2 regions of the Streptococcus halichoeri genome follow, and region 1 is predicted to be linked to the other one. Evidence: predicted binding sites of a transcription regulator. Region 1 holds the regulator's gene; the other holds the start of a gene.
The links. Region 1 encodes Rex, which represses fermentation and respiration genes when NADH is low (regulators of the CRP and FNR family bind a similar motif). Its sites were predicted from a motif close to TTGTGAANTANTTCACAA; they were not measured.
Positions count from the first base shown of each region.

Region 1 (4,441 bases):
CCTCACGTGATCTGATCTTTACAGCTGGTGGAACCGAAAGTGATAATGCAGCAATCAAAGGCTATGCTTTAGCCCACCAAAAACAAGGGCGTCATTTAATTACGACAAGTATTGAACACCATGCTGTTTTGCATACCATGGCCTATCTAGAAGAGCAGTTTGGATTTGACATAACTTATCTAGAGCCTCAAAAGGGCACCATTTCGGTACAGCAAGTTGAGGAAGCACTACGCCCAGACACCATTTTAGTATCAATGATGGCCGCAAACAATGAAACTGGTGATTTATTACCTATTTATGAAGTAGGTCAGCTGCTCAAAAACCACCAAGCTGTGTTTCACGTTGATGCTGTTCAAATCATTGGAAAAGCAAAAATCAATTTAGCAGACAGTGGTATTGACATGCTTTCAGCCTCCGCTCATAAATTTCATGGACCAAAAGGTGTTGGTTTTCTATACAGCCATCATCTAATCTGGGATCCCTTATTGCATGGCGGTGATCAAGAAGAAAAACGGCGTTCCGGTACTGAAAACATGATTGGCATTATTGGCATGGCCCAAGCTTTACAAGATGCCTACCGCCAAATGGAACAAAACTGGGAAAAAGTCACAGCCCTAAACAGCCTTCTCTTAGATCAGCTGGCTGGACTTCCCTATTATGTTAATGGTTCAGATAAACGTCTTCCACACGTTCTTAATTTAGGATTCAAAGGATTAGTGAATGGCACCATTCTCACTCAGCTTGATTTAGCTGGTATCGCTATCTCAACAGGATCAGCCTGCACCGCGGGCACAGTTGATCCAAGTCATGTATTAGCTGCTCTTTACGGTCCTGACTCGAATCGTTTACGAGAATCTATTCGTATTAGTTTTTCCGATCTGAACACCACAAAGGAAGTACAGATCTTAGCACATGAATTAAAAAAAATAGTGAAAGGTTAATCCGTTTCTCATGGCATTTGAAAAAGAAATCGCTTTAAAAGATTGTCGTTACAGCTATAAGCTTAATCCTTCGGTAAAAAAATACACCCTCCGAGATAATACGTTTATCCAAAATAAAATTGGGAATTACGAACTCACCCGACTCTTAGAAGAAATACCTAATTCTGGTGAGGGTTTCCCCCTTAAAATTACAATCAACAAAGAGTTGAACGGCTTCAAATTGGCTATTACTGATCAGAGCGGCTTGCGCTTGGTTAATATTTTTAAAGCAGAGCAACACCATATCCTACAAGATAAATTCTATTTTTTGATGGATAGTTTAGTAGAACGTCAGATTTTTACGAAACACCCTCAAGTGTAATGACATTTCTTAAAAAATTTATCCCACTCCTTATGACTATGTAACAAGGATTGAAAGTTTTCTCATTGCTACTGCTTTTGTCATCTAAACTTGACCAAAGCAGGGCAAAATACTAAGTCTAACAGTGATACTATTTCTTACTCAAAATAGTTATTTCAAGATAGTTAGTATAGGGTAGTGAGTTTTTAAACGTTATCAGAGGGCACTTACTTGTGACCAATAGTTTTGGACTATTGGTTTTTTTGTTGCTGGGTGTTTTTCCAGTAAAAATTGTCTAGCTGTTGCATCTTTCACAAACTTTTTGATACAATAGTGCTAGATAATGACTGAATAATGAACAAAAAGGAGCTAACAAGGTGGTTATTGATAAATCTATACCCAAGGCAACGGCTAAGCGCTTGTCTTTATATTACCGTATTTTTAAACGTTTTCATGCTGATCAAGTTGAAAAAGCGAGTTCAAAACAAATTGCAGATGCTATGGGCATTGATTCTGCTACGGTACGCCGTGATTTTTCCTATTTTGGGGAATTGGGGCGCCGAGGATTTGGTTATGACGTGACCAAATTAATGAACTTCTTTGCCGATCTTTTAAATGATCATTCCACAACCAATGTATTACTTGTGGGTTGTGGTAACATCGGTCGAGCTCTTTTACGCTACCGTTTTCATGATCGCAATAAAATGCAAATCGTGATGGGATTTGATCTAGAAAGTAATCCTCTAGTTGGAACAAAAACAGATGATGGTATTCCGATTTATGCTATCACAAGTGTCGACACACACATTCAAGAATCCGGAATTGAAACTGCCATTTTAACAGTTCCAAGTACCGAAGCACAAGATGTAGCTGATCAATTGGTCCAAGCTGGCATCAAAGGAATTCTTAGCTTCTCGCCAGTTCATCTTAATGTTCCAAAAGATGTGATTGTACAATATGTGGATTTAACCAGTGAACTGCAAACACTGCTGTACTTTATGCATCAAAATCGTTAATCAAACAATTGATTTACTCCACCAGTCAGGGAAATAACAGGAAATTCGAAAAAAAGTACCTAAAGCAATACGTCACGTGACTGGTGCTAGGTAAGTTCATTCTACTCCTGTTTTTTGTGTGACTGGTTTTTTTGTAAGCTTAAGAGTGTCATAAAAGCTGCCGCAGGTGCTCTTCCCTATTTTATGACACTATGGCTTTTCCTATAAAATATCCGTTTTTTCACGAAAGCTATAATAAGAAGTTCGTGAAACAATAATATGATCTAAACAGGTAATTCCTAGATGTTCACATGATTGTCTTATTCTTTGAGTGAACTGCCAATCATTTTCACTGGGTTCGGTAACACCAGATGGATGGTTATGCACAATAATGATGCTTGTAGCCATATTTCTGCAGGCATAATGCAAAATTTCTCGAGGCTCTGCAATTGAACGCCGGACACTGCCAATAAAAATGGTTTTTTCTTCAATAATGCGATTTTGGGTATCTAAATAAATGGCTACCAAATGTTCCTGACGCTTATCACCAAGTACAAACATCATTTTTTGGGCGACTTGATAACTAGATAGAAGTTGATTTTGGTCTTTATCAACTGATTGCTGGATTCGTAAGCCTAATTCAATCATCGCTTTAATTTCAATTGCTTTGACCTTTCCCAGACCAGATAAATTTTGTAATTCCTGCAATGAACGATTTTTAAAATCAGCCAAACTATCTAGTTCAGATAAGAGATAGGCTGACAATTCCATAACATGCTTGTTTTTTTTCCCAGTTCTAAGAAAAATGGCTAATAATTCTTGATTGCTTAAACTCTCCGAGCCAAATTGCAGTAATTTTTCCCTAGGTAATAAAGAATTCGTTCCTTGTTTTATTGAATACATTGAAATACCTCCACTTATTCATTCGAAATTGCTCAATAAAAAAGGAAGCAAAGCCGATGTTATCCTATCGGTTTTGCTTCCTTTTTGTTGTAGTCCTGCTGACATCTGAATTAGTTGGTGTGACTGTTCTTTTTCTGCTGATGCCTATAAACAGTATAGTCCTTGATCAATTGGTAAAAAGTGGCAGCTAAAGGCACGGCTAACAAAATGCCTAATATTCCTCCCAGGGCTCCGCCTAGTGTAACGGCTAAGAGTACCCACATACCTGGTAATCCGATTGATCCGCCGACAACCTTTGGATAAATGAGATTCCCCTCAAACTGTTGTAAGACAACAAGAAAAACCACAAATAGACAAGCATCTGAGACGGACTGTGTGGCAATGAGGACAAAGCCAACAACCAAGCCAATATAAGCACCAATTACCGGAATAAGGGCGGTAAAAGCAACCAATACTCCCACTGTTGCTGCATAGGGAAATTGAAAAATTAGCATGCCAAGCGCTGTTAAACTCCCCAAAATCATTGCTTCAATGGTTTGCCCAACAAAGAAATGGTAAAAGCGATGATGCAGAATCAACCGAACATTATTAAAAGTTTTGGCGTGTCTGCCTAAATACGTATCCACCAATAGCTTACCCTGCAAGCCTAATTTTTCCTTACTTGCTAAGACATAGATGGAAAAAATTAAGCTAATGAAGAGATTTAAAATGGTCGCTGCAATCGTTGACATAGAGGTTAACAGATTAGTCAAAACACCAAGAAGTTGACTTAAGACTTGTTGACCATAGTGATTTAAACGCGAAATGAGTTCTTTATCTGTCCCCAAGTAATTCACCAGGTGCTTGACTTCCTTGTTCTGATTGAGGTGTTCAACAATATTGGTTAAGGCCCCTTGATCAATGGACATCAGCGTTTTTAAACTATGAATAAGATCAGGAATCACAATTGAAAAAAGCCACAAAATTAAACCAATAAAGGTCAGATAAGCCAAGATCATCGCAATGGCCCGCTTAAAAGCCAGCGCTTTAGGATGCGATCTAACAAGGGAAACATAGGCTTTTTCATAAAATGACATCACAATATTAATGACATAAGCCACACCTGCTCCCATAATGAAGGGAGATAAAGCTTTAAAAACAACGTTAGCCTGACTAGAAACAAAACCCCAATAAGCTTGAATCGCATAGCAGATCACAAAGGTCAAAATAAAATAATAAAAATGCTTTTTCTCTAATTTCATAAAAACTCCCATATCATGATT
Region 1 is NZ_CP081502.1:1,401,433-1,405,873, reverse strand. It holds gene K5J94_RS06705 (cysteine desulfurase family protein) at 1-941, shown strand, start outside; gene K5J94_RS06700 (DUF1831 domain-containing protein) at 952-1,302, shown strand; gene K5J94_RS06695 (redox-sensing transcriptional repressor Rex) at 1,659-2,297, shown strand; gene radC (RadC family protein) at 2,499-3,179, opposite strand; gene K5J94_RS06685 (AI-2E family transporter) at 3,290-4,420, opposite strand.

Region 2 (4,441 bases), 910 kb from region 1:
CTGGTGTTCAAGGTGAGCGTGGGCCTCAAGGAGAAATCGGCCCTAAGGGAGATAAGGGAGACCGTGGCGAACAAGGCCCTCAAGGGGAAATCGGACCTAAGGGTGACCAAGGTATCCAAGGTCCGCAAGGTGAGGCCGGTCATGATGGTAAAGACGGCCATGATGGCGCACCTGGACCAAAAGGCGAAAAAGGTGATCGTGGTGAGCAAGGCCCACAGGGAACTCCACAAATCCCTGACGAGCCAGAAGTTGATCCACCACATACACCTGATCAACCTCAAGTACCAGAGGTGACCCCTCAACCTCAGCCTGCGCCAGAACGTCCACACGTTCCTCAGCAACCTGAGCAGCCTCAAACTCCTACTCCTAACCAACCAGAACAGCCAAGCCAACCTAAGCAAGAACCACAAGAGCAACAACCAGCTCCAGCTGACACTAATAACCAACCTAAGGCAGCGCAGCCAAGAGCTCAGGTTGCACCAGCAACCGTTGTTGCTCCAAGAGCTCAACGCTTACCAGCAACCGGTGAGAAGGCTAACCCGTTCTTTACCGCAGCTGCGCTAGCTGCCATGACTAGTGCTGGTGTCCTCGTTTATCAATCCAAAAGAGAAAAAACAAACGCCTAAAACTAATCCTATTAAAAGAATTATATCCACTACACATAAACAAAATTGGGTTGACAGCTAACAAGGACACCAACTAGCCACTTATCGTGCAGCAAGAACTGCCAGTAAAAGGAAAGTTCATTGTCAACTGTAGCGGGTGACTTATAGCTAAGCACGAGAAGAGACAATAGCAAAAGCCTATTGAAAAAGTCATCGTTTGATGGCTTTTTTTGCTACACTAAAGTTGAGATGATGGTATGCTTGATAGTCAGTTGACTTTAGCTATTAGTCCCTATTCAAAGGCCTTTTGCAAGCCGATTTACCAGTATTCAGAAAAAGAGATTAAGGTAGGGTTTCCTAGTAAACCTTAAGAAGATACTATTGAAGCTAAATTAAGCTATACACAAGAATGAATATCAGTCCTAGAAAAGCACGAAGCCTTGACCACTCTGCCTGTTGTTTTACAAAAATTAAATTACCTTAAAGAAACTGTGGAGGATGACTGAGAGCACTTGGAATCTTTCTGTCAAAGAAGAGGCAAGAATTGCTCATAAGTCAGCGAATAGTTCCTTTTACGGGTCTTTGTGGTGGGGGAGATTCCCATTACAAATGACAAAAAATCATAGTGCTAAAATGATAGAGAGCCTGAAAACATCGGGACTAGGGTAGAGCAAGCTGTCTAGGTATAGTAGAAAAGGCGTCAAAGGCTGGCTACCAGTTTTTGATACTGGCATAAGGTGGATATAGTTGGTTGATACTGCTGTCTGCTGTTCAAAAGTGCCGGATTCAAGCCTCATTTAGCCAAAAATAAAGGCTTTTTGCCATTTTTATTGATTTGATTAAAGGCTTTAGCTTAATTTTATGTGAAAAGAAAATGGAACTGGTGGTGGAAAATTGAAAGTTTGAAAAAAAGTTCACATTTTATTGTGAAACTATTTACAAACTTTCTTTTTGTGGTATACTATTTTTGTAAACAAATTGTGAAACTTTTAACAATCTTATTTTAAGAGGAGAATCAAATGGTGGAACAACAAATGTCGCCTGAACAAAAACAACAAGAAGCACAAGCACACGTTGATGAACGCGTCGAAAAAGGTTTGATTGCCTTAGATGCCTTTCGACAATTAAATCAAGAACAAGTGGACTATATTGTTGCTAAGGCTTCGGTGGCTGCCCTTGATGCCCATGGTATTTTAGCTAAACATGCAATTGAAGAAACAAAACGGGGTGTTTTTGAGGACAAAGCAACTAAGAACTTGTTTGCTTGTGAACACGTGGTTAACAACATGCGCCACACTAAAACTGTTGGTATCATTGAAGAAGACGAAGTTACAGGGTTAACACTGATTGCTGAACCAGTTGGTGTGATTTGTGGTATTACGCCGACCACCAATCCGACTTCAACCGCTATTTTTAAATCATTGATTGCCTTAAAAACACGCAATCCCATTATTTTTGCCTTCCATCCTTCCGCTCAAGCATCATCGGCTCATGCCGCACAAATTGTGCGTGATGCAGCGGTTGCAGCAGGGGCGCCAGAAAACTGTATTCAATGGATTACTAAACCTTCTATGGAAGCAACCAATGCCTTGATGAATCATGATGGTATTGCCACCATTCTTGCTACTGGTGGAAATGCGATGGTGCGGGCTGCTTACTCTTGTGGGAAACCTGCTCTTGGCGTTGGTGCTGGTAATGTTCCAGCCTATGTTGAAAAAAGCGCTGATATTCGACAAGCTGCTCATGATATTGTCATGTCCAAATCCTTTGATAATGGAATGGTGTGTGCTTCTGAGCAAGCTGTTATTATTGATAATGAGATTTATGATGCTTTTGTTGAGGAATTCAAATCCTATAAAACATACTTTGTTAATAAAAAAGAAAAAGCTCTGCTTGAAGCATTTTGCTTTGGTGTCAAAGCAAACAGCAAAGATTGTTCAGGTGCCAAATTAAACGCTGATATTGTTGGTAAACCAGCAAGCTGGATTGCTGAGCAAGCAGGCTTTACAGTGCCAGAAGGCACCAATATCTTGGCAGCAGAATGTGCACAAGTTGGCGTACAAGAACCCCTTACCCGTGAAAAATTATCACCAGTTATCGCTGTTCTTAGGGCAGAGTCAACTGAGGATGGTCTTAATAAGGCCCGGCAAATGGTGGAATTTAATGGCCTAGGCCACTCAGCAGCTATTCATACCAAAGATAGTGCCCTAGCCAAGCGTTTTGGTACCGTCATGAAAGCTATGCGGATTATCTGGAATTCTCCGTCAACCTTTGGTGGAATTGGCGATGTTTACAATGCTTTCATTCCATCATTAACACTTGGTTGTGGTTCTTATGGCCGTAACTCTGTAGGAGATAATGTTAGTGCCATCAACCTCTTGAACATTAAAAAGGTAGGAAGACGTAGAAATAATATGCAATGGTTTAAGGTTCCTTCAAAAACATACTTCGAACGTGATTCTATTCAATATTTACAAAAAGCGCGTGATGTCGAACGGGTCATGATTGTGACAGACCATGCTATGGTTGAGCTTGGTTTCTTAGATCGTGTTATTGAGCAACTTGATTTGCGCCGTAACAAAGTGGTTTATCAGATTTTCTCAGATGTGGAACCAGATCCTGATATTACAACCGTTCAAAAGGGAACCGAGCTTATGCGGACCTTCCAGCCAGATACCATTATTGCTCTTGGTGGTGGTTCTCCAATGGATGCAGCTAAGGTTATGTGGCTCTTTTATGAACAACCTGAGGTTGACTTCCATGACCTTGTGCAAAAATTCATGGACATTCGTAAGCGTGCCTTTAAGTTCCCTGAACTCGGTAAGAAAACCAAATTCATTGCTATTCCAACAACTTCTGGAACCGGATCAGAAGTAACACCCTTTGCCGTTATTTCTGATAAGAAAATTAATCGTAAATACCCTATTACAGACTACTCATTGACACCAACGATTGCGATTGTCGATCCATCCTTAGTGATGTCAGTTCCAGGCTTTATTGCTGCTGATACTGGTATGGATGTTCTTACCCATGCAACAGAAGCCTATGTATCTCAAATGGCTAATGATTTTACAGATGGCTTAGCCCTACAAGCAATCAAGATTGTGTTTGATTATCTGGTGCGTTCTGTAAACGATGCTGATTTTGAAGCGCGTGAGAAAATGCACAATGCTTCTACCATGGCTGGTATGGCCTTTGCTAACGCCTTTTTGGGTATGAGTCACTCTATGGCCCACAAAATCGGTGGGGTCCATCATACCGTGCACGGCCGCACCAACGCCATCTTGTTACCATATGTCATCCGCTACAATGGTACGCGCCCTTCTAAAACCTCAACCTGGCCAAAATACAATTATTGGAAAGCTGATGAAAAATACCAAGACATTGCTCGCTTACTTGGCCTGCCAGCTTCCACACCAGAAGAGGCAGTGGCATCTTACGCCCAAGCTGTCTATGACCTAGGTGTTGCAGTTGGTATTAAGATGAACTTCAAAGATCAAGGCATTGACGAAAAAGAGTGGATGGATAGCCTGCATGACATTGCCCTGCTGGCTTACGAAGATCAATGCTCACCAGCCAACCCACGCTTACCAATGGTAGCCGACATGGAAGAAATTATGGCCGATGCCTACTATGGCTATGCCAAACGCCCAGGCCGTCTCAAATAAGGGCGTTGGTTACTATAATGCAAGTAGAGTCAGCAAGGACAAGGGTGCTGGCTCTTTTGTGTCATCGCGCTGCAGTATTACTTAAGGTCAGCTAGGAGCCAATAGTCTGCATCAAACCTTACAACTCCTAGCTTGCGCTCTTTTGAATTGGCTTTTTCTGTGGAAATG
Region 2 is NZ_CP081502.1:281,766-286,206, reverse strand. It holds gene K5J94_RS09585 (LPXTG cell wall anchor domain-containing protein) at 1-626, shown strand, start outside; gene adhE (bifunctional acetaldehyde-CoA/alcohol dehydrogenase) at 1,625-4,273, shown strand.
Region 2: the regulator Rex is predicted to act here: its motif matches at 1,584-1,601, upstream of adhE (bifunctional acetaldehyde-CoA/alcohol dehydrogenase).